Regions from separate parts of the Pseudomonas sp. GT1P32 genome, predicted to be linked through region 4. Evidence: predicted binding sites of a transcription regulator. Region 4 holds the regulator's gene; each other region holds the start of a gene.

Region 1 (7,730 bases), 2.9 Mb from region 4:
ATCACATAGAAGTAGGGTTCGATCACGCAGGGCTTGAGCGAGGTGCGCGGGCAGGTGAACCAGGCGTTGGCGGGTTCACCGCTGGGGCCGGTGCTGGTGTCGGCCATGTCAGTTTCGGGCAGCGCCATCGACGTCACCTTGCCGGGCGTCGGTTGCGACCAATAGAGCGCGAAACGGCCTTTTTCGTTACTGCCCAACTCGGCCTGGCCCGCGAACAGTTCGTCCTTGCCGTCCAGCGCATTGGCTTCGAACACCAGCGACAGGCCGAGTAATTCCGGGTTGGCTTGCAACGCAGACTTGACCTGACGGGTCAGGTCTTCACGCAGGTCGAAGGCATCGAGAAAGCGCTTTTCGGCCTGATCGCGCAGGAACAACACCTGACGGGAAAAGCCGTGGCCATATTGATAGGCATCCATGAACTGCTGGCGAATGTTCAGCGCCTGGTTTTCGCCCTGGGACTCGATCCGGGCCTGGGCGGCTTCAGTGAGCATCTCCATGCTCGAGGCTTTCACCAGCTCGGAACTGTGCTCCATGCGATACAGCGAAAGACCTACCAGCAAGGTCACGATACCAGCGAGGCAAAGCCCGGCCAGCAGGGTGATTTTCCATTGAATGGAAAGTTGTCTGAGTGACATGGAGACGTCCTTATTCGATAAATATCTGAGACTTTGCACTGTAACGGCCGAAAATCCGCGTTCTTTATGCCGTCCGACGAAAAGGAATCACTCTCACGAATCCTGTAGGAGCCAGCTTGCTGGCGATGGCGTAAGTCCAGTCAATAACGGGTGGACTGAACCACCGCCATCGCCAGCAAGCCGGCTCCTACAGAGTGAACCCCTCGGATGATGTGCTGGGTTTAGGGCCGCCATCGCTGGCAAGCCAGCTCCTACAGGGGGCAGTGTCGTTCCGGCATCAGGGGTCGCTGGCTTTGACAAGGCGGTGATGGTCCGGCACAGTGCGCGCCCTCTAATAAAACCCATTCCTTATCCCGCTGGCGGCTCTTCGCAGACTGCCGGCCGGGCTCATTTCGCTTGCCTTGAGGTAACGATGATTAATGCTGTAATTGCCGCGGTCGGCATCATGCTGATTCTCAGCCTGTCCCGCGTGCACGTGGTGATCGCGCTGATTATCGGTGCGCTGGTGGGTGGTTTGACCGGTGGCCTGGGCATCGACGCCACCTTGAAAGCCTTCAACAGCGGCCTCGGCGGCGGGGCGACGGTGGCCTTGTCTTATGCCTTGCTCGGCGCCTTCGCGGTGGCGATTGCCAAGTCCGGCCTGGCCCATGCGTTGGCGGACAAAGCCCTGGCCATGGTTGACCGCCAGCACGCCAACGGTGGCGGCTCGGTGAAGTGGCTGCTGATCGGCCTGCTGTGGGTGGTGGCCATCGCCTCACAGAATATTCTGCCGATACATATCGCTTTCATTCCGTTGCTGGTGCCGCCGCTGTTGTATGTGCTGACCAAGCTGCAACTGGATCGGCGGTTGATCGCCTGCGTCATGACCTTCGGCCTGATCACCCCGTACATGTTCCTGCCAGTGGGCTTCGGCAACATCTTCCTCAATGAAATCCTGCTGGCCAACGTGGCCCGTAGCGGCGTGGACATCAGCGGCATCAACGTCACCCATGCCATGGGTATTCCGGCGCTGGGCATGGTGGTGGGGCTTGCGGCAGCCTTTATCAGCTACCGCAAGAAGCGCGTCTACGACCTGGAAAAGATCGAACAGGTCGAGCAGGTCGCGGTGCAGTACAACCCGTTGAGCCTGATGGTTGCGGGTGTGGCCATTGCGGCGGCGTTCATTATTCAGTTGTTGCTGGACTCGATGATTATCGGTGCACTGGCGGGCTTTTTGATCTTCTCGGTGTCGGGCATCGTGAAGTGGCGCGACACCGATGACCTGTTCACCGAAGGCATGAAGATGATGGCGATGATCGGTTTCATCATGATCGCCGCCTCGGGGTTTGCTGAAGTGATGAAAGCCACCGGTCAGGTGCAGACGCTGGTTGAAGCGTCGGCGTCGTGGATCGGCCACAGCAAAGGCATCGGTGCGTTGCTGATGTTGCTGGTCGGTCTGCTGGTGACCATGGGCATCGGTTCGTCGTTTTCCACCGTGCCGATTCTGGCAGCGATTTTCGTGCCGCTGTGCGTGCAACTGGGGTTCAGCCCGATTGCCATCGTCTGCATCGTCGGCACCGCCGGCGCGCTGGGCGATGCCGGTTCGCCTGCTTCCGACTCGACGCTCGGCCCGACCTCCGGCCTGAACATCGACGGTCAGCATCACCACATCTGGGACACCGTGGTCCCGACCTTCCTGCATTACAACCTGCCGCTGCTGGCGTTCGGCTGGGTGGCCGCGATGGTCCTCTGATTCTAACCTGCCCTGTGGCGGCGCCTGTGAAATAGCATCGTCAGCAAGCCGGCTCCTACAGATTGCGTGATCAACGCTAAATCAGGCGACACCTCGGACCTGTAGGAGCCGGCTTGCCGGCGATGGCCATTTCAACGACGCCATCGCCGGCAAGCCGGACTCCTACAGTTTTGCGTTGGCGTGCCGTTAAAGCCTTTAACCACGCCAATAAAATCAAAAGAGCGAACCGTCATGCGCATGAGCCTGAAGGCTAAAGTCCTGTCCCTTGCCGTCCTCCCGGTGTTGCTCTTTGCGCTGGTCATCAGCCTGACCACGTTGTTCGTTCTGCAGGAACAGGCCCACAAGGAAGTCGAGGAGACGCGCCAGCGCCTGCTCAGCGACGCCAAGGCCACCCTGCAAAGTTATGTGGCCGTGGCCATGACGGCGATCAAACCGCTCTACGAGGCCGCCGCCCCTGGCGATGACGCGGCGCGAGCGCAAGTGATCAAGTCGCTGTCGAGCATCAGCTACGGCAAGGAAGGTTACTTCTTCGGCTACGACTCCAACACCGTGCGCCTGTTCAAGGCCAACAGCCCCGACGGCGTGGGCCAGAGCTTCAAGGACAACCGCGATCCGAACGGCGTCTACGTCAACCGCGACCTGGTGAAAGTCGCCAAGGACGGCACTCACTACCTGCAATACAGCTCGCCATTGCCTGGCAATACCAAGGTGCTGGTGCCGAAACTCGGCTACACCGAATACCTGCCGAAGTGGGACATGGCCGTCGGCACCTCGGTCAACCTTGACGGTATCGAGGCGCAAGTGGCCGTGGTCGAAGCCAAGGTTCAGGAGCGCATGGAAGGCGTGTTGTTGAGCATCATCGGCATCGCCGCTGTCGTGCTGTTGCTGATTGCTGCTGCCGGCATGCTGCTGGCCAACACCATTCTGCGTCCGCTGAACCTGATGAAAGCAAACCTCGACGACATCGCAGCGGGCGAGGGCGACCTGACCCGGCGCCTGACTATTACCAGCCAGGATGAACTCGGCCAACTCGCCGGCTCGTTCAACCGCTTTGTCGACAAGATCCACGGCCTGGTGCGTCAGATCACCGAAATGACCTCGCAATTGACCGGGCTGGTGAACCAGGTCTCCGATCAGGCCCAGCGTTCGGATCAGGCGATGGAGCGTCAGCGTCACGAGACCGATCAGGTGGCCACGGCGATCAACGAAATGTCGGCGGCCGCGCAGGAAGTGGCGAAAAGTGCACAAAACGCGGCAGTGGCGGCGCAGCAGACCGACGAGGAAGGCCAGGCAGCCAAGCGTGTGGTGGCCGGCAGCATCGTCAAGATTCATGCATTGGTCGACGACATTCGCAGCAGTGGCGTGTCCCTCGACAGCCTGCAAAAGGACGTGTCATCGATTGTCAGCGTGCTCGGGGTGATCCGCTCGATTGCCGAGCAGACCAACCTGTTGGCGCTCAACGCTGCCATTGAAGCGGCCCGTGCCGGTGAGGCCGGTCGTGGTTTTGCGGTAGTGGCCGACGAAGTCCGTGCGCTGGCCAGCCGCACGCAAATCAGCACCCAGGAAATCCAGGGCATGATCGACCGCTTGCAGGCTGGCACCCAGTCGGCGGTGGAAGCGATGCGCCGTTCCAGCGAGGCCGGCGACGGTACGTCCGCGCAGGCCAATGAAGCGGGTGCTTCGCTGGACACCATGGCCCAGTTGATCGGCACCATCAACTCGATGAACGCGCAGATCGCCAGCGCCGCCGAGGAGCAGACCGCCGTGGCCGAAGAGATCAACCGCAGCGTGCATCAGATCGCGGTGGCCGTGGACAACGTGGCCGGCGAAACCCAACTCGGCGCCCAGACGTCCCGCAGCCTGGCTGATCTTGGCCAGCGCCTCGGCACTCTGGTCGGCCAGTTCCGCATCTGACACCCCCGAACCTACTGTAGGAGCCAGGCTTGCCGGCGAAGGCGTATTTGAGGACGCCTTCGCCGGCAAGCCTGGCTCCTACAGTAAGCATTTTGCATCGTCCCTAGGGTCTGTCCCAATACGGCACGGTCCCGAAGCATTCGACATAGAAATCAATCACCGTGCGCACCTTCACCGACAACCGCCGGCTCCCGGGCCAGAGCACGGCGATCTGTTGCGGCTCAAGGCTGTTGGACACCTGATATTCCCCGAGCACCGGCACCAGCGTGCCGTTGCGCACCGCTTCACCAATCAGCCACGACGGAAACATCACCAGGCCCAGGCCTTGTTCGGCGGCCTGTGTGAGTGTGTCGGCGTGGTTGCCGGTGATCGGTCCCTTCACCGAGTAGGGCGTCCAGTCCTGCTGACCCTGGCGGAAAAACCAGCGCTGCTGGCCGGCCACGCCTTTGTAGGCCAGGCATTGATGCGCCGCGAGATCTTCGGGATGCAACGGTGTGCCATGGCGTCTCAAGTACGTCGGGCTCGCCGCCACCTGAAAGCGTTGTGGCGCCAGAATCCGCGCCTGCATACTCGAATCGTGCAGCGGGCCGATGCGAAACAGCAGGTCGGCACCTTCCTGTAACGGTGCGACGTAACTGTCGGTCTGCTGGATATCCAGCTGCAATTTCGGGTAACGCTCACACAGTTGCCCCAGCCAGGGCGTCAGATGCCGTTGGCCAAACACCACCGGCGCGTTGATCCGCACCAGTCCGCTCGGCTCGCTTTGTTGTTCCTGCAACGCCTGTTCGGCTTCCTCCAACTGCACCAGCACCAACCGCGCATGCTCGCCGAGCAAGCGTCCGGCTTCTGTCGGCGTGACCGCACGGGTGTGGCGGTAAAGCAATTGCTGGCTCAGCGCCTGTTCCATCAACTGGATCTGCCGGGAAATCGACGACGGCGCCAGGCCCTCGCGGCGGGCGACTTCAGAGAAGCTGCCGTGGTCGAGTACCGCGACAAACAGCCGAAGTGCCTTGAAACCCAATTCGTTGAGGCCGTGCATGAAGAATCCTGCTGTGCGAGTTGCGCAAAAGTGTTGTCAGGATGCTCCCATTTATCGCACAGCAGCGCCAGCCGATAATGCGCTCACTTCCTGCACGCAGACCTTGTAGGAGCGAAGCTTGCTCGCGAAGGCGGCGTGTCAGTTTTCATCTTCGTCGACTGACACGCCGCCTTCGCGAGCAAGCTTCGCTCCTACAGGCGACCGTGTAGTTCATTTGAAAATGGGTAGGTCTCTGTTATGCAATCTTCTTCAATCGATATCGCTGTCACACCAGCAACCCAACCGGGGTTGCGGCTTTTGCTGCTGCCTTTGGTGATCCTGGCCGGTATGGGCCTGTCCGTGGAGGCCGGTCTGCTCGGGCCGCTGGGGGTTCAGGTCGGTCACTTGTGGGCGACGTTGAGCATCTTCGGCGTCGGCTCGGCGATCCTGTTTTTCCTGCTGTTGCTCAGCGGCCCGCAAAAGGGACCGGCCTTCAGCGACTTGCCGCGCTGGCAGTTGATCGGCGGTTTTCTCGGGCCGATCTACGTGGTGGTGCTGACCCTGGCTACGCCGCACATCGGCATTGCGATGACGATGATCGCGATCCTGTCCGGGCAGGTCGGTAAAAGCGTGCTGATCGACCACTTCGGCTGGTTCGGCGCCACTCGTAAAAAGGTCAACGGTGAACGTTGGCTGGCCTTGCTGCTGATTGTGGCGGCACTTGTTCTGATTGCGCGGGGTTAATGATGAATCTGATTATTTTGTTGGCGGTGGTCGTGGCTGCCGGTGCGGTGTTGAGTGTTCAGGCCGCCATCAATGGGCGACTGGGCGAAACGGTCGGTGTGCTGCGCAGCAGTTTGTTGACGTTCGTGGTGGGTGCAGTGAGCACCGGGTTGTTGATCCTGTTTTTCGAGCCGGCCCAGGCCATGAGCCTGCTGGACGTGCCGAAATGGCAGCTCAGCGGCGCGCTGTTCGGCGTGGTGTACATGATGGTGATGGTGGGGGCGGTGCCACGGGTGGGTACGGCAGTGGCGACGGTCGCGGTGATCGTCGGGCAGTTGGGCATGGGGATGCTGATCGATAACTTCGGCTGGCTGGGCAACCCGCAGATCGAGCTGTCCGGCAGCCGGATACTGGCGATGGTGTTGCTCGGGTTGGCGCTGGTGTTCATGTATCGCAGCAATACCCGCCAGGCCTGACCGCTTTCGCTTTCCTGTAGGAGCGAGGCTTGCCCGCGAAGCAGATGCCGCGATCTAAACAGTTACATCGCGTTATCGTTCTTCGCGGGCAAGCCTCGCTCCTACAGGTTTGGGCTGCGTCGTCTGTGGCAACTTCTACACTGGTGAGACGGGTTGTAGCCCCGACGACCACCACCTCAGGAGTCAGACTCATGATCGATAGCGAAAGTAAATGCGACTGCAAGAAATGCAACTGCAAACTGGGCCAGCATCCGATCGCACGTCACGGCAAGCACTACTGCTGCGAAGCCTGCGCCAAACACCATGAACACGGTGAAGAATGCGTGCACAAAGACTGCAAGTGCGCCCAACACTGACTGTGTAGGAGCAAGCTTGCTGGCGATGCGGGCGTCGAGGTTCTACAGGCTGACCGCGTTATCGTTCATCGCGGGCGAGCTTGCTCCTACAGAAAACCGTCGTTAGCTCGCGGGTCGCCATGTGACGTTTTCCACGCCGAATTTTTCCGCCATCGGCTTGCTGGTCTTTTGCACTTTCTCCCTTCCAAAGCGCGGGATCCGGCCCACACCGGCGTCGCAACTCGCCCAGTGCCAAGCATCCGCATTGTCCATTTTGTCCAGGCGAATGATGAAAGACTTGGGGACGCCATGAAGGGTGTATTCAATGACGAAAAGTTTTGCGTTATTCATAAAGCCCGTATTCCTCCCTGTGTTAATAGAAGGATCGTCGGGCGTACGGAAAATTCATTCGGATTGTCAGACGGCTGCAGCCAGTGGCGACAAGGCCTGCGGCTGGTTACCATGGATTTTCTGAAAAACCCGATGAATGCTGACCATGGCCCTTGCCGCGCCCCCCGACCTGAGTGACACCGATGTGCCCGTGCAACCGTTGGCGCGCACCTATCCGCGCGGGCTGTTCATCGAGCCCCACGAGCATGTCTGGGGCCAGTTGCTGTATGCGATGAGCGGGGTGATGTGGGTCGAAACACCGCATGAGGCGCTGGTGGTGCCGCCGCAACGGGCGGTGTGGTTGCCGCCGGGCGTGCCTCACGGCATACGCGTGGTCTCGGACCTGCAGATGCGCAACATCTACCTGCGTCCGGCATTGGCGGCAACGCTGGACGACACGGTCCAGGTGATCGAAGTGGGCGGGTTGCTGCGTGAACTCATCGTCGGGCTGGTGGAGCAGGGCGACGACGGCGCGCCGGAGTATTACGAGGCGCTGGTCGGGCTGGC
Region 2 (7,730 bases), 3.4 Mb from region 4:
TTGGCTGCCCAAGTCGATGGTGCGGATGACCTTGCCATCGGCGTCGGTAATCTTCACTTTCACCGGATCCACCGACGCCGGAACCGCGATGGTCCCGTTGAAGCTCTTGGAGGTATCGACCACGGCCTTGTCGCTCGGGGCGATGACCGAACGCCCGACCAGCGACGAAGCCTGCAAGGCCTGGGACGAGTTGTAATTGCTGGCCAGGCCACTCACGGTAGTGTTGAGCGTGGTGATGCCTTCCAGGCTGCTGAACTGTGCCAACTGGGCAACGAACTCGCCGTTGTCCTGCGGCTCCAGCGGGTTCTGGTTCTTCAGCTGTGTCACCAGCAACTGCAGGAACGCATCCTTGCCCAAGGCCTTTTTGCCGGTGGCGCTGTTCGTGGCGGACGCCAGGCCATCGGCACTGGTGTTGGTCTTGATCGAAGAGTTGGCCAGGATGTCTTTGAGGCTGATGCCGCTGGTGGTATCGGTAACACTCATCTGAGTCGCCCCTTATCACTGACCGAGGGTCAGGACCTTCTGCATCATGGTTTTGGCGGTGTTCATCATTTCGGCGTTGGTCTGGAACGAACGGCTCGCGGAAATCATGTCGGCCATTTCTTCGACCACGTTGACGTTCGGGTAGTAGACGTAGCCCTTGGCGTCGGCCGCCGGGTGGTTCGGCTCATAGCGCGCTTCCAGATTGCTCTGGTCTTCGACCACGCCCAGCACTTGCACGCCCTGACCGGCTGCTTCCTGGTTCTGGAACAACGAATCGCTGCCGCCGCTCTGCCCGCCCTGGAACATGGTGGCGAACACTGGATGACGTGCGCGATAGGTCTGGTCGATGCTCGACGAGACGGTCTCGGCGTTGGCGATGTTCGAGGCCACGGTGTTCAAGCGCGTGGTTTGCGCACTCATGCCGCTACCGGCAATGTTGAAAACACTGGATAGAGACATGACTTACTCTCCGCGAATGGCTGACATCAGCCCTTTGAATTTGCTGTTGAGCAGGGTGAAGCTGGCCTGGAAGTTGATCGCGTTTTCCGCGTAGTTCGACTGTTCCAGCTGGGCGTCCACGGTGTTCTGGTCAATCGACGGTTGCATCGGCGTGCGATACAGCAGCGACTCGTCGCCATTGCCCATGCCTTCGGCTTCGATATGACGGTTGTTGGTCATGTTCAAGGCGAATGTGCCGCTCTTGGTTTTCTCGTTCTGCTCGGCGAGCACTTTCGAGAAGTCCAGATCCCGAGCCTTGTAGTTCGGGGTGTCGGCGTTGGCGATGTTGTTGGCCAGGACTTCGGCACGCTGGGCGCGGAAGCCCAGGGCTTGTTCGTGGATACCGAGCGCTTTATCGAAGCTGATGCTCATGTCGGGAAACCTTCGGGTGACCTGATTTTTCGTACGATGGATATAGCAAGCGGCGTGCCAATTCAAAAAAGCCCGTAAACCGGGGCTTTGCGGGCAAGGGGCGAAGCGGCAATGCCAGAAAAGCGGCAACGGGTTTCCGCCGTCTGCCGCTTTTCTGCCGCTTTCGGTTTGGGCTCGGGTTGTGACCGGGGTTTGTAGGCATATCCGTTGTTGGGGTAACGGCGGCTATTGGTTTCGCCCTTACGGCGAGTCACTTGGAAAAGCCCCAAGTAACCAAGGGCTCTTGCCCCTTTCGTTCGGTGCCTCGCTAAGGCTCGGCATGCCCTCGCTCCGGTCCTGCTCCGTGGGCCCGCCGCCATCGGCCATCCATGGCCGGGGGCGGCTAACCCGGCATCCATGCCGGGTTGCCCACTGCGCAGAACCTCCACTCGGCCTCTCGAGGGGGCGACTACCGCCACAGCCGCCGAGGCGGCCTGATAGCCGACCTGGCTCATGCGCCGTGCCCGCGCTCCAGCAATGTGATGGCCCCACCAATTTCGGACTTTTACGCATTCCCCCTGTAGGAGCCGGCTTGCTGGCGATAGCGGTGGGTCAGGCAATGAATGTGTTGGCTGGACGGCCGCTATCGCCAGCAAGCCGGCTCCTACAATGGATTGGGTTCACACGATTCAAAATGGTAGGAGCTGGCTTGCCAGCGATGGAGGTCAACGATAACGCAGGCTGTCTGAATGAACGCGTTGCCCCGACGCTTTTCGCCAGCAAGCCGGCTCCTACAATGGATTGAGTTCACACGATTCAAAATGGTAGGAGCTGGCTTGCCAGCGATGGGCGTCAACGATAACGCGAGCTGTCTGAATGAACGCGTTGTCCAAACGCTTTTCGCCGGCAAGCCGGCTCCTACAGGAATCGGCGTACGCTTTTGATTCCCACCACTCATCAGGCCGAGCGTTAGCTCGCCTTCAGCTTTTGATCTGAGCGCCCCCTCGAGAGGCCGAGCGCAGGTTCTGCGCAGTGGGCAACCCGGCATGGATGCCGGGTTAGCCGCGCACGGCCAGGGATGGCCGATCGCGGCGGGCCCACGGAGCAGGACCGGAGCGAGGGCATGCCGAGCCTAGGCGAGGCACCGAACGAAAGGGGCAAGAGCGCTTGGTTACTTGGCGCTTTTCCAAGTGACCCGCTGTAAAAGCGGAACCAATATCAGCCATAACCCCAGAAACGGATATACACACCAAAACAGCAGACAAAAAAAACGGGAGCCCCAAAGGACTCCCGTTTTTCAAACTACCGCCAACCCATCACTTCGCCTGGTAAATGATCCCCGGGCTGCACTGGACCATCTGGTAATGATCCGGCAAACCGTTCAGCGCTTCGGACGCGCCAAGGAACAGATAACCGCCAGGCTTCAACGTGCTGTGGATGCGCAACAGGATGTCTTTCTTCACCTCGGCGGAGAAGTAGATCAGCACGTTGCGGCAGAACACGATGTCGAACTTGCCGAGGCTCGCGTAACTGTCCAGCAGGTTGAACGAGCGAAACTCCACCCGACTCTTAATCGGCGCCTTGATGGCCCAGCGCCCCGGCCCTTTCGGGTCGAAATAACGTTGAAGACGTTCGGGCGACAACCCACGGCCGATGGCCAGGCTGTCGTACTCGCCAGTCTTGCAGTTGGTCAGCATGGTGCCGGACAGGTCAGTGGCAACGATCTGCACACCCATCTTCAACTGGCCCATATTGACCCGCTCGAACTCGTCGATGGACATCGACAGCGAATACGGTTCCTGACCCGACGAGCAGGCCGCCGACCAGATTCGCAAGCGTTGCCCCGGAGCCGCCTTGATCGCTTCGGGCAGTACCTTGTTCTTCAAGACTTCAAACGGATAGGTGTCACGAAACCACAGGGTTTCGTTGGTCGTCATGGCATCGACCACCAACTCGCGCAAACCGCTGCGCGGCTGGGTCTGGATGCGCTGAACCAGCTCACCCAGGGACTTGATGCCTTGCTGTTCCATCAGTTTGTTGAGACGGCTCGAAACCAGGTACTGCTTGTTTTCACCGAGCAAAATGCCACAGGCTTTTTCCAGGAAGACCCGGAATTGTTCGAAATCCAAATTACCCGTAGACAAAGATGCCGCCTCTTAAATCGTGTTAATCACCAGGGGCAAAAGGCCCCTAGCTGATGTCTGCTGCTTTGATCCGGTCAACTACCCGGGATGCCAGGTCATCAGGACGGAATTTGGCGAGGAAGTCATCGGCACCGACTTTCTTGACCATCGCCTGATTGAATACGCCCGACAACGAAGTATGCAGGATGATATGAAGCTTTTGCATGCGAGGGTCGTTGCGGATCTCGGCCGTCAGGGTGTACCCGTCCATCTCCGGCATCTCGATGTCGGAGATCATCATCAGGAACTCTTCTTCCGGCTTCTTACCCTCATCGGCCAGTTTGCGCAGGTATTCCAGCGCTTGCCGTCCGTCGTTCAACGCCACCACTTCGACGCCGACCGTTTGCAGGCAGCGCGTGACCTGCTTGCGCGCCACCGACGAGTCATCGACCGTCAGCACCCGCAACGACAACGCCTTGTGCTGGGTCTCGACATCGACCACGCCGACGGAAATCGCTTCCGGTGTCGGCGCCACTTCCGCCAGGATCTTCTCGACGTCGATGATTTCGACTAACTGATTGTCGACCCGAGTCACAGCCGTCAGGTAATGATCGCGTCCGGTGCCCTTGGGAGGCGGATGAATCTCCTCCCAGTTCATGTTGACGATGCGTTCCACCGAGCGCACCAGGAAACCCTGGGTCTTGGTGTTGTACTCCGTGATGATCACGAACGGATTGCTTTGATCTTTAAGCGCCCCCGAACCGGTCGCCATTGCCAGATCAAGGATCGGAATGGTCGCCCCCCGGATATTTGCCACACCGCACACGACAGGACTGGACTTGGGCATCAGGGTCAGCTTGGGGCATTGCAGCACCTCGCGAACCTTGAACACGTTGATCCCGTAAAGCTGCTGGCCGTCGAGACGGAACAACAACAGCTCCAGGCGATTCTGCCCTACCAGTTGCGTGCGCTGGTTTACCGAATCCATTACACCAGCCATGCCCAGACTCCTACACCAACGCTAAGTGTGTTGCGACGCACATTCATCACTAAACGGCACGGCGCTTGCTTTTTAACTCTTATGAACACAGAACCGACATTTTTCCGACGCCTGACATCACCTATCCGCAGATTGCTCTGTGCAGTGTCGGCCGTTTGCCTGTTCAACGCTGGCAGCCCTGCCTTTGCTGACGCAGTTACCTTGCCTGACATGCTTATCGGCGTCACCCAGGGCTTTCTTGAATTCACCGTAGAAGACTATCTGGCTACCAGTCAAACGGAAGGTCGCTACGAAATCCAGGTCAACCAGCTCGACCAGCGACTGCGCATGCCCATGTGCGACAAGGAATTGACAGCCAGCCTCGAGAGTCCGGCCAAGCCGCTGGGCCGGGTCACGGTCAAGGTTCGCTGCGAGGGGGCATCGCCCTGGACAGTCTTCGTACCCGCTCAAGTCCGCCTGTTTCGCGACGTTGTGACCGTCACCCGGCCCCTGCGCCGCGCAGGGATTGTCGAGCCCGATGACGTGACGCTGCGCGAGCGTGACATCAGCCTGATCGGCCAGGGCTACTTCACATCCGTAGACCAGGCGATCGGCCAGCGACTTACCCGACCAATGGTCACCGACCAGGTGATTACCCTGGTTCATCTCGAACAGGCGGAAGTCATTCGCAAAGGCGATCAGGTGGTGATTACCGCCCGCAGTGGTACGCTCAGCGTGCGAATGCCCGGCGAGGCCCTGTCCAACGGCGGTATGGCCGAGCAGATACGGGTGAAAAACCTCAATTCCAGACGGGTCATCAAGGCGCAGGTTACCGCGCCAGGTCAGGTGGAAGTGTCCATGTAGGATTCTCTGTTCGTGAAGATGTGGCGTTGCCCGAGGCTGTTCCCTAAACTGTGCCGCATGCAGGAGAAGTGCTGGCGCATGCGGGCCCATTTGATAAATGGGTCTAAAGTTTTCACAGGGAGAGCCGAAAACATGGCAAGCGTCCAAATACTCAGAGGTTTTTTACCATGGTCATCGATTTCAGCCGTTTGAACAGCTCCTCGCCACTTACGGGCAGTACACGTACCAGCGTTGCCAAGGAAACTGCCGAAGCTGGCAAATCCGCGCCGCTGAATACCCCGGCCGAACAGGCCACTGCCATCAAAAGCGGGGAATCGGTACACCTCAGCAATGAGGCTCAACAGTTGCAACAGGTCACTGACAAGCTGCGCGATCAGCCTGCCGTCGACAACGCCCGTGTGGCCGAGTTGAAAGCAGCGATTGCCGATGGCAGCTATAAAGTCGACAGCAGCCGTGTAGCCAGCAAACTGCTCAACTTCGAAGCCCAGCGCTAGGCTACGGCCCGCGCCAGGCTTTTGGACGCTTAAAACCCAAGGCCAGCCATGCAAGACACTAATTTACTGCAACTGATCACCGACGACTTTGCTCCAGCGCAACACTTGCTTGAGTTACTGCAAACCGAGTCCCTCGCCTTGCACGGTCGGGACATGCCACTGCTCGAAGAAATTCTGGCGCAGAAACAGGCATTGATCATTCTGCTTGAACAGCATGGCCGCAAGCGCAGCGAAATCCTCGCCAGCCTCAACCTGCCGACCAATCGCAACGGCCTGGAGCAACTCGCCAGCCATTCGAGCATTGGCGATGAGTTGTTGGCCCAGAGCGATGTGCTGACCGATCTACTGGCTCAATGCCAGGCGGCGAACGTCAATAATGGCCAGTCAATCCTGGTCCAGCAGGCCGCCACGGCCAATCAGCTGAAAATCCTGACCGGCGGTGAACCGCCAGCGCTTTATGATGCCCGCGGATCAACCGCCAAGCTTGCGAAGCCGCGCCCGCTCAGTCAGGCTTGAGCCTGCAAATGACCACGCCCTATCAAGACTCGCAACATGCTGGCAATATACTGGCCAGCCGTAGTCATATTTTGTCTGGAGATTGATGAACCGTGTCCAATGCCTTAACCGCGGAAGATGCCCCGCAGCCACCCAAGGTGCTTACCACACCGTTGGAAATCTCCGGCAACCTGCGCCAACTGCAAGAAAGCCATGATCCGCTGATCATCACCTTCCATGAGCGCACCCAGCGCTTCCAGAGCTATCTGGTGGACGTGGACCGCGAGCGCGGCACCATCGCGCTCGACGAAATGATCCCGCGTGACGGTGAGCGCTTCATGCTGGCCGGCGAACCGTTCAAGGTCGAAGGCTTTCACGAAGGCGTGCGCATTGCCTGGGAAAGCAACGGTCAGCTGACCATCGACGAATCCGGTGACACCCGCTGCTATCGTGGCTCGCTGCCAGATGAAGTGGTTTATCACCAGCGCCGCAATGCCTTCCGTGCAGCTTTGAAGCTGGCCCAACTGGTCAACGTCGATCTGGACGGTGAAAAGCTCAAGGCGCCGATCAGCGGCAAGCTGCTGGACATCTCCGCCACCGGCTGCAAATTACGCTTTGACGGCGACATCACCGGCAGCCTGCAATTGGGCCAGGTCTACGACCGCTTCGCCGCCGCCCTGCCCTTTGGCAAAATGACGGCACCGGTCGAGCTGCGTTACCTGCATTTCGAAGAAAGAATCTCCACCACCTTCGCCGGCATCCGCTTTCACAACATGAGCGGCCTGGTGCAGCGTCAGGTCGAGCGCTTCGTCTATCAGCTTCAGCGCGAAGCACGACGTTTCGACAAAGACGACCTGTAATTCGAGCGCCAATAAAAAACGGGCAGTCCCTTGCGGTGACTGCCCGTTTTTTATGCCCGGGTTTAAGGCCTGGCCTCGGTGAAGCTTTGCTCGCGCCCCGTGTCAGGGTCCTCCGGAGGTGGAGCGGTTGGTGCCTCAGGCTCCTGCTCAGGAGCCGGATCAGGATTGACCGGGGTCTGCATCTGGTCCTGCACCACTTGCTCATCGACCCGTGGATCAAGGCAAGCCACCAGCGGCGAACTCGACATGCTGTCCGGCATGGCGACGTGATGCAGCGGCGCGTCGTCCACCTGATGCAGGTTGGTCACCGCTTTCGGGCGGATCCGCCACACTAGCACCAACGCGAAGAAACTGAAGAAGGCGTAGAGCATCTGGCTGCCAAACATCTTCATCAGTACCCCCGCGACCAACGGCCCGATACTCGCGCCGACACCGTAGGTCACCAGCAACATCGCCGTCAGAGACACCCGCCGATCAGCCTCGACGTGGTCATTGGAAAACGCGACCGCCAGCGGGTACAGGCAAAATTTCACCAATGAGCAGATAAAACCGGTGATGAACAACACCTCCAGCGGCACCTGCT
Region 3 (7,730 bases), 3.2 Mb from region 4:
CGGCAGCGGTTCGCCGATCACACCGGTGGAGTACGGCAGCACCAGGCTGGCATCGACGCCGGTCAGTTCGGCCAGTTTCGCGCAGGTACGCTCGGCGGCCGCCAGACCCGGTTCGCCGGTGCCGGCGTTGGCGTTGCCGGTGTTGGTCAGCAGGTAACGCACCGGACCTTGCACACGTTGCTTGGCCAGGATCACCGGAGCAGCGCAAAAGGCGTTCAGGGTGAACACGCCCGCCACGGTGGAACCTTCGGCGCAGCGCATGACCACGACATCCTTGCGCCCAGGGCGCTTGATGCCGGCCGAGGCGATACCGAGTTCAAAACCGGCAACCGGGTGCAACGTTGGCAAAGGACCAAGACCAACAGCCATGAATGCGCTCCTTAATAAATGATGTCTGCACCGCTTTCAGGAAGAACGGTGGTGTAAATGGCAAAACGCCGCGACGGCTGATGCCGGTCGCGGCGCGGGTATTTCAGCGTATGAAACGGGTTTTACTGGATCTGCCCGTGGCAATGCTTGAACTTCTTGCCCGAACCGCAGTAGCACAGTTCGTTACGGCCCAGCTTCTGTTCGTTGCGTACCGGCGCTACGGCGAGGGCTACATCGACCTCTTCACCCAGCAGTTCCGGTTGCTCGAGACCAGGCGCTTCAGCGTGCTCGAACTGCATGCGCGCCGCCAGTGCTTCGGCTTCCTGGCGCAGGCGTTGCTCTTCTTCGATCGGATCTTCGCGGCGGACCTGAACGTGCGACAACACACGGATCGAGTCGCGCTTGATCGAATCCAGCAGCTCGGAGAACAGCGTGAACGACTCGCGCTTGTACTCTTGCTTCGGGTTCTTCTGCGCATAGCCACGCAAGTGGATGCCGTGACGCAGGTGGTCCATGGTCGACAGGTGGTCTTTCCACAGGTCGTCCAGCACGCGCAGCACGATTTGCTTCTCGAAGGTGCGCAGCGCGTCGGCGCCCGCCTGGTCTTCTTTCTCGTTGTACGCCGCGATGAGCTCCTGCATCAGCTTCTCGCGCAGGGTTTCTTCGTACAGGTGATCGTCTTCGTCGAGCCATTGCTGGATCGGAAGCGCCACACCGAAGTCGCTCTGCAATGCCGCTTCCAGACCGGCCACGTCCCACTGCTCAGGCAGCGATTGCGGTGGAATGTGGGCGCTGACGGTAGCGTTGAGTACGTCCTGACGGAAGTCGGCGATGGTTTCACCGATGTTGTCGGCGGCCAGCAACGTGTTGCGCATGTGATAGATCACTTTACGCTGTTCGTTGTTGACGTCATCGAACTCGAGCAGTTGTTTACGAATGTCGAAGTTGCGGCCTTCAACCTTGCGCTGAGCCTTCTCGATGGCGTTGGTCACCATGCGGTGCTCGATCGCTTCACCGGACTGCATGCCCAATGCTTTCATGAAGTTCTTCACCCGGTCAGAGGCGAAGATGCGCATCAGGCTGTCTTCCAGCGACAGGTAGAAACGACTGGAACCGGCGTCACCCTGACGACCTGCACGACCACGCAACTGGTTGTCGATACGGCGCGATTCGTGACGTTCGGACGCAATCACCTGCAAGCCACCCGACTCCAGCACTTGCTGGTGACGCTTCTGCCAGTCGGCCTTGATCTGGGCAATCTGCTCCGGCGTCGGGTCTTCCAGAGACGCGACTTCCACTTCCCAGTTGCCGCCCAACAGAATGTCGGTACCACGACCGGCCATGTTGGTGGCGATGGTCAGTGCGCCTGGACGACCGGCCTGGGCAATGATTTCGGCTTCTTTTTCGTGGAACTTGGCGTTCAGGACCTTGTGTTCGATGCCTTCCTTCTGCAGCAGCGCAGACATGTGCTCGGAAGTTTCGATGGTTGCAGTACCCACCAGCACCGGACGGCCGTGAGTCATGCATTCCTTGATGTCGTTGATGATCGCCGCGTATTTCTCTTCGGCGGTCAGGAACACCAGGTCGTTGTAGTCTTTACGTGCCAAAGGCTTGTTCGGCGGGATCACCATGACCTGCAGGCCGTAGATCTGGTGGAATTCGAACGCTTCGGTGTCTGCGGTACCGGTCATGCCGGACAACTTGTTGTACAGACGGAAGTAGTTCTGGAACGTGGTCGACGCCAACGTCTGGCTTTCGGCCTGGATGTTCAGGTTTTCCTTGGCTTCGATAGCCTGGTGCAGGCCTTCGGACAAACGGCGACCCGGCATGGTACGACCGGTGTGTTCGTCGACCAGGACAACCTGACCGTCCTGCACGATGTATTCAACGTTGCGGTTGAACAGCTTGTGCGCACGCAGGCCGGCATAAACGTGGGTCAGCAGGCCAAGGTTATGCGCCGAATACAGGCTCTCGCCTTCAGCCAGCAGGCCGACGCGGGTCAGCATGTCTTCGATGAACTGGTGACCGGCTTCGTTGAGTTCGACCTGACGGGTCTTCTCGTCGACGGTGTAATGGCCGGCCTTGGTGACTTCGCCTTCGACTTCTTCGACGTGCAATTGCAGCTGCGGGATCAGTTTGTTGATCTCGATGTACAGCTTCGAGCTGTCCTCGGCCTGACCGGAAATGATCAGCGGGGTACGGGCTTCGTCGATGAGGATGGAGTCGACTTCGTCGATCACGGCAAAGTTGAGTTCGCGCTGGAATTTTTCTTCCATGCTGAACGCCATGTTGTCGCGCAGGTAGTCGAAACCGAATTCGTTGTTGGTGCCGTAGGTGATGTCGGCGGCGTAGGCCTGACGTTTCTCTTCCGGCGGCTGGAAAGGTGTAACCACACCGACCGTCATGCCGAGGAATTCGTAGAGCGGACGCATCCAGTTGGCGTCACGGCGGGCCAGATAGTCGTTCACGGTAACAACGTGCACGCCTTTGCCGGACAGCGCGTTGAGGTAAACGCCCAGTGTAGCCACCAGGGTCTTGCCTTCACCGGTACGCATTTCCGCGATCATGCCTTCATGCAAGGTCATGCCGCCGATCAGCTGGACATCGAAGTGGCGCATACCCATGACGCGCTTGCCGGCTTCGCGGGCGACCGCAAAGGCTTCTGGCAGCAGCTTGTCGAGGGTTTCCCCTTTGGCGATGCGGGCCTTGAACTCATCCGTCTTGGCACGCAATTGATCGTCCGAAAGGGCCACCATTTGCTCTTCGAAGGCATTGACGAGTTGCACCGTCTTGAGCATGCGTTTGACTTCACGCTCGTTCTTGCTTCCAAAAAGTTTCTTTAACAAAGGCGCAAACATATCGGCAGGATCTTCCACACTAAAGGGATGGAGGGCGGCCCCGTGAGTCGCCCGTGCAGCCCTCATGGCCGCATGCGAACGAGCATTCTACCCGGAAACGATGGTGAGGAAAGTGGCGTTATTCCACGATGCATGCACTGCGCTGTTACGGGGCTCACTTAAAATAAGGGCTTTTTGCTGAACTTCAAGCCACTGACGGCAGAAGTTACTTGTTGATTTAATGGGTAAAGCGCGCGCAAAGCAATGGGTCGGGCGCATCCAGTGCTTTCTGCTACCATGGCAGCTCTGTTACTTCAGGTGTCTGATCATGGCATTTCGCCCTCTTACGGCCAGAGCACCCGCCGTTCTGCTTCGCGAAGCCAAACCGCTGAAAGCCATTTTTGGCCATGCTCAACGCCTGGGTCATTTACAACGTCTGCTCGAAAGCCAATTGCAGCCCGCTGCGCGCAAACATTGCCATGTGGCGTCGTGGCGCGAAGGCAGTCTGTTGCTGATTGTCACCGACGGACATTGGGCAACGCGTCTGCGCTATCAACAGAAACGTCTGCAACGGCAGTTGCAGATGTTTGATGAGTTCGCCAGCCTGACGCGGATTCTGTTCAAGGTGCAGCCGCCGACCGTTCAGCAAGGAGCAGCCGGGCATACCATCAGTTTGTCGACGGATGCGGGCGCGACGATTCAGGCTACGGCTGAGGGGATCAGCGATCCCAACCTGCGGGCGGCGCTGGAGCGACTGGCCGCTCACGCAAAACCCAAGGACTGAAATCGCCGGGACCTTCGTAGGAGCGAGGCTTGCCCGCGAAGAGGCCCTTGAAGCAGCCAAAAGCTTCGCGGGCAAGCCTCGCTCCTACAGGGATGGTGTGTATTCAATGACTTTCAGCGGCGTTTGCTGCCGCCGAGCAACGACCCCATCAACCCACGCACCAATTGCCGACCAAGCTGATTGGCCGCCTGTCGCATCGCCGACTTCAGCGCCTGCCCTGCCGCCGTGCCGAGGAACTCCCCGGCCTTGTCGGTGAAGCTCGGTTCCTCTGGCGCAGGTTTGCCCGGTGCCGCTTCGAGTTCCGGCGCCAGGCCTTTGCGTCCCATCAGCACTTCATAGGCCGATTCGCGATCCACCGGTTTGTCGTACCGCCCTTTGAACGGCGAGCCGGCGATCAGCAGCGAGCGCTCGGTTTCGCTCAGCGGCCCGATCCGTGATTGCGGTGGTGCCACCAGAACGCGCTGGACCATCTCTGGCGTGCCTTTGTCCTGCAACGTGCCGACCAGCGCCTCGCCGATCCCCAGTTCGGTCAGCACCGACAAGGCATCGAACGCCGGGTTCGGCCGGAAGCCCTCGGCCACCGCACGCAGGGACTTCTGCTCCTTGGCGGTGAACGCACGCAAGCCATGCTGGATACGCAGGCCGAGCTGCGCCAGCACGTCATCCGGCAGGTCGCCCGGCGATTGGGTGACGAAATACACGCCCACGCCTTTCGAGCGAATCAACCGCACCACTTGCTCCAGTCGCTCCTGCAACGCCTTGGGCGTATCGGCAAACAATAAATGGGCTTCGTCGAAAAACAGCGCCAGCAGTGGTTTGTCGGCATCGCCGCGCTCCGGCAGTTGCTCGAACAGTTCAGCCAGAAGCCACAACAGAAACGTCGCGTAGACCTTCGGCGCTTCGTGCACCAGACGACTGGCATCCAGCAAGTGAATGCGCCCGCGTCCCTCGGCGGTCGGTTGCAGAATGTCTTCGAGTTGCAGCGCCGGCTCGCCGAACAAGGCCTCAGCACCTTGTTGCTCCAGGGTCGCCAATCGGCGCAACAAGGCCTGGCTGGAACCGGTGGTCATCAGCGCGGCGTCGTCGCCCAGCAATTCGGGGTGGTCGCGCAGGTGATTGAGCAGTGCCTTCAGGTCCTTCAAGTCCAGCAGCAACAGGCCTTCGCGATCTGCGACCTTGAACGCGGCATACAGCGCCGACTGCTGGCTGTCGGTCAACTCCAGCAGGGCGCCAATTAACAGCGGGCCCATTTCGCTCAGGGTTGTGCGCAAGGGATGACCGGTTTGGCCGTGAATGTCCCACAAAGTGACCGGGTACGCCTGCGGCGTGTGATTCAGCCAGGGCATCCCGGCGATTCGCTCGGCGATCTTGCCCTGCGGGTTGCCGGCAGCGCCGAGGCCGCACAGGTCACCTTTGATGTCCGCTGCGAACACCGCCACGCCAGCATCGCTGAATGCTTCGGCCAGTCGTTGAAGGGTGACGGTCTTGCCGGTCCCGGTAGCGCCCGCGACCAGACCGTGACGGTTCGCCAGGCGCATGGCCTGGGCGATCGGTTGCCCCGCGAGATCGGCACCGATAACGAGTTGCGATGAATCAGGCATTTGGTCACCCATGGTTAATCTTTAATTCTGCACGGCCGATATAAAAGACTGAAAAGCTTCGGTAATCCCCCCAAGGAGAGGACGGAAATATCAGCTTGTTTTCATGACCGCCCACTGCGCGCTTCTTTATAAAAGCACGCCTTGAGCATTAAGACCTTAGCGGAACCCCAAGCCATGAACAAAAATCTGCGCTTCAGCCATAAAATCCTGCTTGCCGCCGCTCTCATCGTCATTGCCGCGTTCGCCTCGTTCACGCTGTACAACGACTACTTGCAGCGCAACGCCATCCGCGAGGATCTGGACAAGAATCTGCAAAAAATGGGCAGCGTGACTGCCAACAACATCCAGACCTGGTTGACCGGGCGCAGTCTGCTGATCGAAAACCTCGCACAAAACGCCGCGCTGAACGCGGACATCGGCAACGTCACCAAGCTGCTGGAGCAGAAGGCGGTGACGTCGACCTTCATGGGTGCTTACATTGGCAACAAGGATGGCACCTTCATCATCCGCCCGGACAGCAAAATGCCGGATGGCTATGACCCGCGCGCCCGCCCCTGGTACAAAAGTGCCCAAAGCACCAGCGGCTCGGCGCTGACCGAACCCTACATCGATCTGGCCTCTGGCCAACTGGTCATCTCCATCGTCAACAGTGTGCTCAAGGATGGCCAAAACATCGGTGTGGTCGGTGGTGACCTGAGCCTGCAAGTGATCGCCGACAGCCTGAATGCGCTGGATTTCGATGGCATGGGTTATGCGTTCCTGATCAGCGCCGACGGCAAGATCCTGGTGCACCCGGACAAAGCGCTGGTGATGAAATCCCTGGCTGAGGCGTACCCGAAAAACACGCCACGCATCAGCAGCGACTTCAGTGAAGTGGAAGTCGATGGCAAAACCCGCATCGTCACGTTCACTCCGATCAAAGGCCTGTCTTCCGTCAACTGGTACATCGGTCTGTCGGTGGATAAAGACAAAGCCTTCGCGAAGCTCAGCGATTTCCGCGCCTCGGCGGTCGTTGCGACCGTCATCGCAGTTGCGATCATCATTGCCTTGCTGGGCATGTTGATCCGTATCCTGATTCAGCCGCTGCACGTCATGACCCGCGCCATGGCCGACATTGCCGATGGCGAGGGCGACCTGACCAAACGCCTGACTATCCAGAACAACGATGAATTCGGCCTCCTGGGCACCGCGTTCAACCGTTTCGTGGAGCGCATTCACGGTTCGATCCGCGAAGTGTCTTCGGCCACCGGCCAGGTCAACGAAGTGGCGCTGCGTGTAGTCGCGGCTTCCAACTCGTCGATGTACAACTCCGACCAGCAAGCTTCGCGCACCAGCAGCGTCGCCGCCGCGATCAATCAGCTCGGTGCCGCGGCCCAGGAAATCGCGCGCAACGCCGCCCAGGCGTCGAGCCAGGCCAGCGATGCCCGCAGCCTCGCCGAAGACGGCCAACAGGTGGTGGATCGCAGCATCGTCGCGATGAACCAACTGTCGAGCATGCTCAGCGCTTCGAGCACCAACATCGAATCGCTGAACAGCAAAACCGTAAACATCGGGCAGATTCTCGAAGTGATCACCAGCATTTCCCAGCAAACCAACCTGCTGGCGCTGAACGCCGCGATTGAAGCGGCCCGTGCCGGTGAAGCCGGACGTGGTTTTGCCGTGGTGGCCGACGAAGTGCGCAACCTGGCACACCGCACGCAGGAATCGGCGCAGCAGGTGCAGACCATGATCGAGGAGCTGCAAGTCGGCGCCCGCGAATCCGTCAGCACCATGAGCGACAGCCAGCGCCACAGTCAGGACAGCGTGGAAATCGCCAACCTGGCGGGCGAACGCCTGAACAGCGTGACGTTGCGCATCGGTGAAATCGACGGGATGAACCAGTCCGTGGCGACGGCGACCGAGGAACAGACGGCGGTGGTGGAGTCGATCAACGTCGACATTACCGAGATCAATACGCTCAACCAGGAAGGGGTGGAAAACCTGCAAGCGACGTTGCGGGCGTGTTCGGACCTGGAGCAGCAGGCGGCACGTCTCAAGCAATTGGTAGGTAGTTTCCGGATCTGATGCGCTTCTGAGGGCCCCTTCGCGGGCAAGCCTCGCTCCTACAAGGTTTTACGTGAACCTGTAGGAGCGAGGCTT
Region 4 (7,730 bases):
CGTCGCCCGGCAGGATTTTCACCGCGCCACGGCCGTCGATCATCATTTGCTTGCCACCCGGCGCCAGCAGTGCCAGGCCCGGACGCAGGATGTCGCCATCCTCGGCTTCCTTGACGCTGATGCGGCACAGCTTGTCCAGACGCTCGGCGAACGCCTTGGTAAAGGCGGCCGGCATGTGCTGGATCAACACGATCGGGGCCGGGAAGTTGGCCGGCAACTGGGTCAGAACCCGTTGCAGGGCAACCGGGCCGCCCGTGGACGTACCGATGGCAACCAGTTTGTAGGCTTTGCGTTTCGGCGCTGGCGACGACGGGCTGGCTGCGAATGTGCGAGCCGGGATCGGTGCCGGTGCCGGGCGAGCAGGTGCGCTGCTGCCATAACTGCCGATGCTGGAAGGCGCAGGTGTCGGCGCGGGTGCAGCGACCGGTGCCGGCGCGCTGTAGGCGCTGACACGACGGTTACTGCGCGAGATGCTGAGAATCTTCTCGCACAGCAGTTGCTTGACCTTCTCGGGATTGCGCGAGATGTCTTCGAAATTCTTCGGCAGGAAATCCACCGCGCCAGCATCCAGCGCGTCCAGGGTGACCCGGGCGCCTTCGTGCGTCAGCGAGGAGAACATCAACACCGGGGTCGGGCAGCGCTGCATGATGTGCCGCACTGCCGTGATGCCATCCATCATCGGCATCTCGTAGTCCATGGTGATCACGTCTGGCTTTAGGGCCAGTGCCTGATCGATCGCCTCTTTTCCGTTGGTCGCCGTACCGACGACCTGGATATTCGAATCCGCTGAAAGAATTTCCGAGACGCGGCGGCGGAAAAACCCCGAATCGTCCACCACCAGGACTTTGACTACCATAAACACTCCGTTAGGCGGGGGCGAGGCTTCGTCGCCCCGCTCCCCCAGAATCAAATACGCCGTGCGGCGTAACGCTTGAGCATGCTCGGAACATCGAGAATCAGCGCAATGCGACCGTCACCGGTGATGGTGGCGCCCGACATGCCCGGGGTTCCCTGGAGCATTTTGCCCAATGGCTTGATGACCACTTCTTCCTGGCCGACCAGTTGATCGACAACGAAGCCGATCCGCTGGGTGCCCACCGAAAGGATCACCACATGGCCTTCGCGCTGCTCTTCGTGAGCGGCGGAGCTGACCAGCCAGCGCTTGAGGTAGAACAGTGGCAGCGCCTTGTCCCGCACGATCACCACTTCCTGGCCGTCCACCACGTTGGTGGTCGACAGGTCGAGGTGGAAGATCTCGTTGACGTTCACCAGTGGGAACGCGAACGCCTGGTTGCCGAGCATGACCATCAGCGTCGGCATGATCGCCAGGGTCAACGGGACCTTGATGACGATCTTCGAGCCCTTGCCCTTGGTCGAGTAGATATTGATGGTGCCGTTGAGCTGGGCGATCTTGGTTTTCACCACGTCCATGCCCACGCCACGACCCGACACGTCGGAGATCTCGGTCTTGGTCGAGAAACCCGGTGCGAAGATCAGGTTGAAGCAGTCCGACTCGCTGAGGCGGTCCGCCGCATCCTTGTCCATCAAACCTTTCTTCACCGCGATGCCGCGCAACACGTCGGCGTCCATGCCCTTGCCGTCATCGGAGATGGACAGCAGGATGTGGTCGCCTTCCTGTTCAGCGGACAAAATCACTTTGCCGCTGCGCGGTTTGCCCATCGCTTCGCGATCGGCCGGCTCTTCGATACCGTGGTCGACCGAGTTGCGCACCAAGTGGACCAGCGGGTCGGCCAGGGCCTCGACAAGGTTTTTGTCGAGGTCGGTTTCTTCGCCGACCAACTCCAGGTTGATCTCTTTCTTGAGCTGGCGAGCCAGGTCGCGAACCAGGCGCGGGAAGCGCCCGAAGACTTTCTTGATCGGTTGCATCCGGGTCTTCATGACCGCGGTTTGCAGGTCGGCCGTGACCACGTCGAGGTTCGACACGGCTTTGGACATGGCTTCATCGGCGCTATTGGCACCCAGGCGAACCAGGCGGTTACGCACCAGTACCAACTCGCCGACCATGTTCATGATTTCGTCGAGACGCGCGGTGTCGACCCGCACGGTGGTCTCGGCTTCGCTGGCCGGTTTTTCCGCAGGCGGCGCGGCAGCGGCGCGGGCAGGCGCCGGTGCAGCAGCGGCGGCGGCAGGTTTCGGTGCAGCGGCGGCAGCAGGCTTCGCTGCTTCGGCTTTTGGCTCGGGCGCCTTGGCGACAGGTGCCGGGGCCTTGGCGACGGGCGTTGCTACCGAGGAGGCGGCGGAACCGGTGCCGACTTCAGTGAACTTGCCTTTGCCATGCAATTCGTCGAGCAGCGATTCGAACTCGTGATCCGAGATCAGATCACCGCCAGCCGCTGCTGCGGTTGGCACAGCCGGGGTCGGTACCGAGGCAATGGCCGATTCCAGCGCGTCGACCGCAAAGTTGCCCTTGCCGTGCAGCTGATCGAGCAGTGCTTCGAACTCATCGTCGGTAATGTCGGAACTGTCACCTGGCGCTTTCGGCGCAGCCGGTGCGGCAGGCGCAGCGGGTGTTGCCACCGCGTCGACGGCGAACTGGCCTTTGCCGTGCAACTGATCGAGCAATGACTCGAACTCGGCATCGGTGATTTCATCGCTGGTCGCGGCATCGCCGGCCGGCAGCGGAACAGCGGCCGGGGCCTCAGCCTGAGCCTTGACGGCGTTCAGCGAGTCCAGCAGTTGTTCGAATTCGTTATCGGTGATGTCGCCTGATTCGGCTTCGGCAGCCGGTTCTTCCACCACTTCAGCCACAGGTGCGGCTTGATCGGCGGTTTGCGGCTCGGCCAGACGGGCCAGGGCGGCAAGCAATTCAGGCGTGGCGGCCGTTATCGGGCCGCGCTCGCGGACTTCGCTGAACATGCTGTTCACCGCGTCCAGCGCTTCGAGAACCACGTCCATCAATTCCGAGTCGACGCGACGTTCACCCTTGCGCAGGATGTCAAACACGTTCTCGGCGATGTGACAGCACTCCACCAGCTCGTTGAGCTGGAGGAAGCCGGCGCCCCCTTTTACAGTGTGAAAACCGCGAAAAATTGCATTGAGCAAGTCCGCATCATCCGGTCGGCTTTCAAGCTCGACCAGCTGTTCGGACAGTTGCTCTAGAATCTCGCCGGCCTCAACCAGGAAATCCTGAAGGATCTCTTCATCGGCGCCGAAGCTCATTAAGGGGGTGCTCCTAAGGTCTAAAAACCTAAAAAACCTAAAATGCTAAAACTCTAGAATCCCAGGCTGGATAACAAATCGTCCACATCGTCCTGACCGGACACAACATCTTCTCTTTTATCGGCATGAATCTGCGGACCTTCACCCTGAGAGAGATGTTTTTGCGGATCTTTTTCTGCAAGCATCGCTTCACGGTCATGTTCGATGCCCGCAAAGCGGTCCACCTGACTGGCCATAAGCACGAGCTTGAGCAGGTTGCTTTCAACTTCGGTGACCAATTGGGTCACACGCTTGATCACTTGACCGGTGAGGTCCTGATAATCCTGAGCGAGCAGAATGTCGTTGAGGTTGCTCGACACCGCACGGTTGTCCACGCTGCTGCGTGTCAGGAAACCATCGACACGCCGTGCCAGTTCACGAAACTCCTCAGCCCCGACTTCGCGACGCATGAACCGCCCCCAGTCCGTGCTCAGCGCCTGAGCTTCATCGCTCAGGCTGTTGACCAGCGGCGTGGAGTTTTCGACCAGATCCATGGTGCGGTTGGCTGCGGCCTCTGTCAGCTTGACAACGTAACCCAGACGCTCGGTGGCATCTGTGATCTGGGACACTTCCTCGGCTTGCGGCATGTGCGGGTCAATCTGAAAATTGACGATCGCACTGTGCAGCTCGCGGGTGAGCTTGCCCACTTCCTGATACAGGCCGCGGTCACGGGTCTGGTTGAGCTCATGGATCAGTTGCACAGCGTCGCCGAACTTGCCTTTTTCAAGGCTTTCGACCAGTTCGACCGCGTGTTTTTTCAGGGTCGATTCAAAATCGCCCTGTGAAGATTCGTTTTGGTCCATAGCTTCCCCGTGGCGCAGTTTCTCAACCGATGCGTTCGAAAATCTTCTCGATTTTTTCTTTCAACGCCTGGGCCGTGAAGGGTTTGACCACATAGCCGTTTACGCCGGCCTGGGCCGCTTCAATGATCTGCTCGCGCTTGGCTTCAGCGGTCACCATCAGCACCGGCAGGTGCTTGAGCTTTTCATCGGCGCGCACGTGGCGCAGCAGATCGATACCGGTCATGCCAGGCATGTTCCAGTCTGTTACCAGAAAGTCGATGCTTCCGCTGTTGAGAACCGGAATGGCAGTAATGCCATCGTCGGCCTCGACCGTGTTGGTGAACCCAAGGTCACGCAACAGGTTTTTTATGATCCGCCGCATCGTTGAGAAGTCATCAACGATGAGGATTTTCATGTTCTTGTCCAATTCGACCTCCAAGCAGACTTAAACGCGCCCAGCACCTGGACGCGCCATTTCAATCAATCCGGCAAAGCACTCAATGACTGTCTGGAGCACAACAGATCGAGACCGGTGCAGTTCAACACCACACCAGCCAAGTTCGCAGTGTCCCCACACTGCCTTCAGCGCGCTCGCCACTCCCCCAAACGCCCCCGCAAACGGGCCGCGCACTGGCTGTGTAACTGGCTGACCCGAGATTCGCTGACCCCCAGGACCTCACCGATTTCCTTGAGATTCAACTCTTCGTCGTAGTACAGCGCCAACACCAGTCGCTCACGCTCCGGCAAATTGGCAATCGCGTCCGCCAGCGCTGCCTGGAAGCGTTCATCTTCCAGATCGCGCGACGGCTCGAGATGAGCACTCGCGCCATCCTCATGCAGCCCTTCGTGTTCGCCGTCCTGCAACAGGTCGTCGAAACTGAACAAGCGGCTGCCCAGGGTGTCGTTCAAAATCCCGTAGTAATCGTCGAGACTCAATTGGAGTTCGGCCGCAACTTCGTGATCTTTAGCGTCACGGCCGGTTTTAGCTTCAATCGAGCGAATTGCGTCGCTGACCATGCGGGTATTGCGGTGGACCGAACGTGGCGCCCAGTCCCCTTTGCGCACTTCATCAAGCATGGCGCCGCGGATCCGGATGCCCGCGTACGTCTCGAAACTCGCGCCTTTGCTGGCGTCATATTTGGTGGATACTTCAAGCAGGCCGATCATCCCGGCCTGGATCAGGTCTTCGACCTGGACACTGGCTGGCAGTCGCGCCAGCAGGTGGTAAGCAATGCGTTTGACCAGTGGCGCGTAACGCTCGATCAGCTCGTACTGCGCGTCACGCGCCGACTTCTTGTAGAGGTTGTAACCGCTGGCTGTCATAGCACGGGTCCTGCCGTTTGTTGCACGAGGCGCTCGACGAAAAACTCCAGGTGCCCGCGCGGGTTGGCAGGCAGCGGCCAGGTATCGACTTTTTGTGCGATGGCCTTGAAAGCCAGGGAGCACTTGGAACGAGGGAAGGCTTCATAGACCGCGCGCTGTTTCTGCACAGCCTTGCGCACGCTTTCGTCGTACGGCACCGCACCGACGTATTGTAAGGCGACGTCGAGGAAGCGGTCCGTGACCTTGGTCAACTTGGCGAACAGGTTGCGGCCTTCCTGCGGGCTCTGGGCCATGTTGGCCAGGACGCGGAAGCGGTTCATGCCGTAGTCGCGGTTGAGCAGTTTGATCAGGGCGTAGGCATCCGTGATCGAAGTCGGCTCGTCGCAGACCACCAGCAAGACTTCTTGCGCGGCGCGAACAAAACTGACTACCGAGTCACCAATACCCGCAGCGGTGTCGATCACGAGCACGTCGAGGTTGTCGCCGATATCGCTGAACGCCTGGATCAGGCCGGCATGCTGGGCCGGACTCAGATGAACCATGCTTTGAGTGCCGGACGCGGCCGGGACGATGCGGATGCCGCCTGGCCCCTGCAACAACACGTCGCGCAGCTCACAGCGGCCTTCGATGACGTCGGCCAGGGTACGTTTGGGTGTCAGTCCCAGCAGGACGTCGACATTCGCCAGCCCCAGATCGGCGTCCAGCAGCATGACGCGCCGGCCGAGCTCAGCTAGAGCCAGGGACAAGTTCACTGACACGTTAGTCTTCCCGACGCCACCTTTGCCGCCGGTCACCGCGATCACCTGTACGGGATGCATGCTGCCCATGTTATTTCTTTACCTTGTCTTGCATAGACGGAGGCCACATTACTGGCTGCGCGTTCATCAACTGAACAATGCATGGCAGACCATCGATGTAGGTACAAAAACTGTTCATTAATACCTCAGCCAACCTGCTTGGTCGGGCTGTGATAAATATCAGCGAACATGTCAGCCATGGCTTCTTCGCTGGGTTCTTCCTGCATTTGCACGCTGACGGCGCGACTGACCAACTGATGACGACGCGGCAGATGCAGATCATCCGGAATACGCGGTCCATCAGTCAGGTAAGCCACCGGCAATTCATGACTGATCGCCAGGCTCAACACCTCGCCCAGGCTTGCCGTCTCATCCAGTTTAGTCAGGATGCAGCCAGCGAGCCCGCAGCGCTTGTAACTGTGATAAGCGGCGGTTAGAACCTGTTTCTGGCTGGTGGTTGCCAGAACCAGATAATTTTTTGATTTGATGCCGCGACCGGCCAGGCTTTCGAGCTGCATGCGCAATGCCGGATCGCTGGCCTGAAGGCCCGCGGTATCGATCAGCACCACGCGCTTGCGCAACAATGGATCCAGCGCCTGCACCAGGGACTGGCCCGGATCGACGTGCGTCACCGACACATTGAGGATCCGGCCGAGGGTCTTGAGTTGCTCCTGAGCACCGATGCGGTAGCTGTCCATGCTCACCAGCGCGATGTTCTGCGCGCCGTACTTGAGCACGTAACGGGCCGCGAGCTTGGCCAGGGTGGTGGTCTTGCCCATGCCGGCGGGGCCGACCATGGCAATCACGCCGCCTTCTTCCAGTGGCTCGACTTCCGGTGTGGCGATCATCCGCGCCAGGTGCGCCAGCAACATGCGCCAGGCCTGACGAGGCTCATCAATGTCGGTAATCAGTTCCAGCAGATCGCGGGACAACGGACCGGACAAACCGATGCGTTGCAAGCGGCGCCAAAGGTTGGCCTGGGCCGGGCGGCTGCCTTGCAACTGATTCCAGGCCAGCGAACCGAGTTGTACTTCCATCAGTTCGCGCAGGCTGTTGAGTTCGAAACGCATCGAGTCGAAGGCACGCGGATCAACACCGGTCGAGGCAGGCGCGGGGGCCGGTGCCGGACGACGAGGTTCAGCGTAGGTCGGCTCGATCAGCGGCTCGGCGGCGGTCAACGGCAGGCCGGCGAACAACTGGCGATTGGTGGACTTGTCGCTCTCGCCATCGCTGCGCAGGCTCAGTTCGGCCTGGGCGGTGACGATCCGCGACTGGGTCTTGCGCAGCTCATCCTCGAGTTCCATGTTCGGAACACGCGGGGCCAGCGCCGACAGTTTGTAATCCAGAGCGGCCGTCAGCTCGACACCACCGGCGATCCGGCGGTTGCCAATGATGGCGGCATCAGCGCCCAGCTCATCACGAACCAGCTTCATGGCCTGACGCATATCGGCGGCGAAAAAACGCTTAACTTGCATAAACCACTACCTCAGCCGTTGGGCCCTACTGTCGCAACGATGGTCACTTGCTTGTTGTCAGGGATTTCCTGGTAAGCCAACACATGCAAACCCGGGACTGCCAGTCGGCCGAATCGCGACAGCATCGCGCGAAC

Evidence for each region. Region 4 encodes FliA, which starts transcription of late flagellar genes. Its sites were predicted from a motif close to CTAAAGTTTNNNNNNNNNNNGCCGNTAA; they were not measured.
Region 1: the regulator FliA is predicted to act here: its motif matches at 2,530-2,557, upstream of ACYZUC_RS29590 (methyl-accepting chemotaxis protein).
Region 2: the regulator FliA is predicted to act here: its motif matches at 5,402-5,429, upstream of flgM (flagellar biosynthesis anti-sigma factor FlgM).
Region 3: the regulator FliA is predicted to act here: its motif matches at 5,606-5,633, upstream of ACYZUC_RS26600 (methyl-accepting chemotaxis protein).

The regions. Positions count from the first base shown of each region.
Region 1 is NZ_CM142704.1:6,484,860-6,492,589, forward strand. It holds partial or broken gene ACYZUC_RS29580 (methyl-accepting chemotaxis protein) at 1-635, opposite strand, end outside; gene ACYZUC_RS29585 (Na+/H+ antiporter family protein) at 1,051-2,367, shown strand; gene ACYZUC_RS29590 (methyl-accepting chemotaxis protein) at 2,599-4,281, shown strand; gene ACYZUC_RS29595 (LysR family transcriptional regulator) at 4,385-5,320, opposite strand; gene ACYZUC_RS29600 (DMT family transporter) at 5,558-6,043, shown strand; gene ACYZUC_RS29605 (DMT family transporter) at 6,043-6,498, shown strand; gene ACYZUC_RS29610 (metallothionein) at 6,690-6,854, shown strand; gene ACYZUC_RS29615 (DUF6555 family protein) at 6,957-7,184, opposite strand; gene ACYZUC_RS29620 (AraC family transcriptional regulator) at 7,330-7,730, shown strand, end outside.
Region 2 is NZ_CM142704.1:6,021,998-6,029,727, reverse strand. It holds gene flgD (flagellar hook assembly protein FlgD) at 1-483, opposite strand, end outside; gene flgC (flagellar basal body rod protein FlgC) at 499-942, opposite strand; gene flgB (flagellar basal body rod protein FlgB) at 946-1,353, opposite strand; gene cheR (protein-glutamate O-methyltransferase CheR) at 2,649-3,476, opposite strand; gene ACYZUC_RS27620 (chemotaxis protein CheV) at 3,523-4,455, opposite strand; gene flgA (flagellar basal body P-ring formation chaperone FlgA) at 4,537-5,298, shown strand; gene flgM (flagellar biosynthesis anti-sigma factor FlgM) at 5,466-5,792, shown strand; gene ACYZUC_RS27605 (flagella synthesis protein FlgN) at 5,841-6,308, shown strand; gene ACYZUC_RS27600 (flagellar brake protein) at 6,401-7,147, shown strand; gene ACYZUC_RS27595 (MFS transporter) at 7,210-7,730, opposite strand, start outside.
Region 3 is NZ_CM142704.1:5,813,577-5,821,306, reverse strand. It holds gene argJ (bifunctional glutamate N-acetyltransferase/amino-acid acetyltransferase ArgJ) at 1-369, opposite strand, end outside; gene secA (preprotein translocase subunit SecA) at 492-3,227, opposite strand; gene ACYZUC_RS26610 (DUF721 domain-containing protein) at 3,535-3,990, shown strand; gene ACYZUC_RS26605 (helicase HerA-like domain-containing protein) at 4,104-5,591, opposite strand; gene ACYZUC_RS26600 (methyl-accepting chemotaxis protein) at 5,766-7,655, shown strand.
Region 4 is NZ_CM142704.1:2,623,570-2,631,299, forward strand. It holds gene ACYZUC_RS12025 (protein-glutamate methylesterase/protein-glutamine glutaminase) at 1-856, opposite strand, end outside; gene ACYZUC_RS12030 (chemotaxis protein CheA) at 907-3,180, opposite strand; gene ACYZUC_RS12035 (protein phosphatase CheZ) at 3,234-4,022, opposite strand; gene ACYZUC_RS12040 (chemotaxis response regulator CheY) at 4,045-4,416, opposite strand; gene fliA (RNA polymerase sigma factor FliA) at 4,584-5,324, opposite strand; gene fleN (flagellar synthesis regulator FleN) at 5,321-6,151, opposite strand; gene flhF (flagellar biosynthesis protein FlhF) at 6,268-7,596, opposite strand; gene flhA (flagellar biosynthesis protein FlhA) at 7,608-7,730, opposite strand, start outside.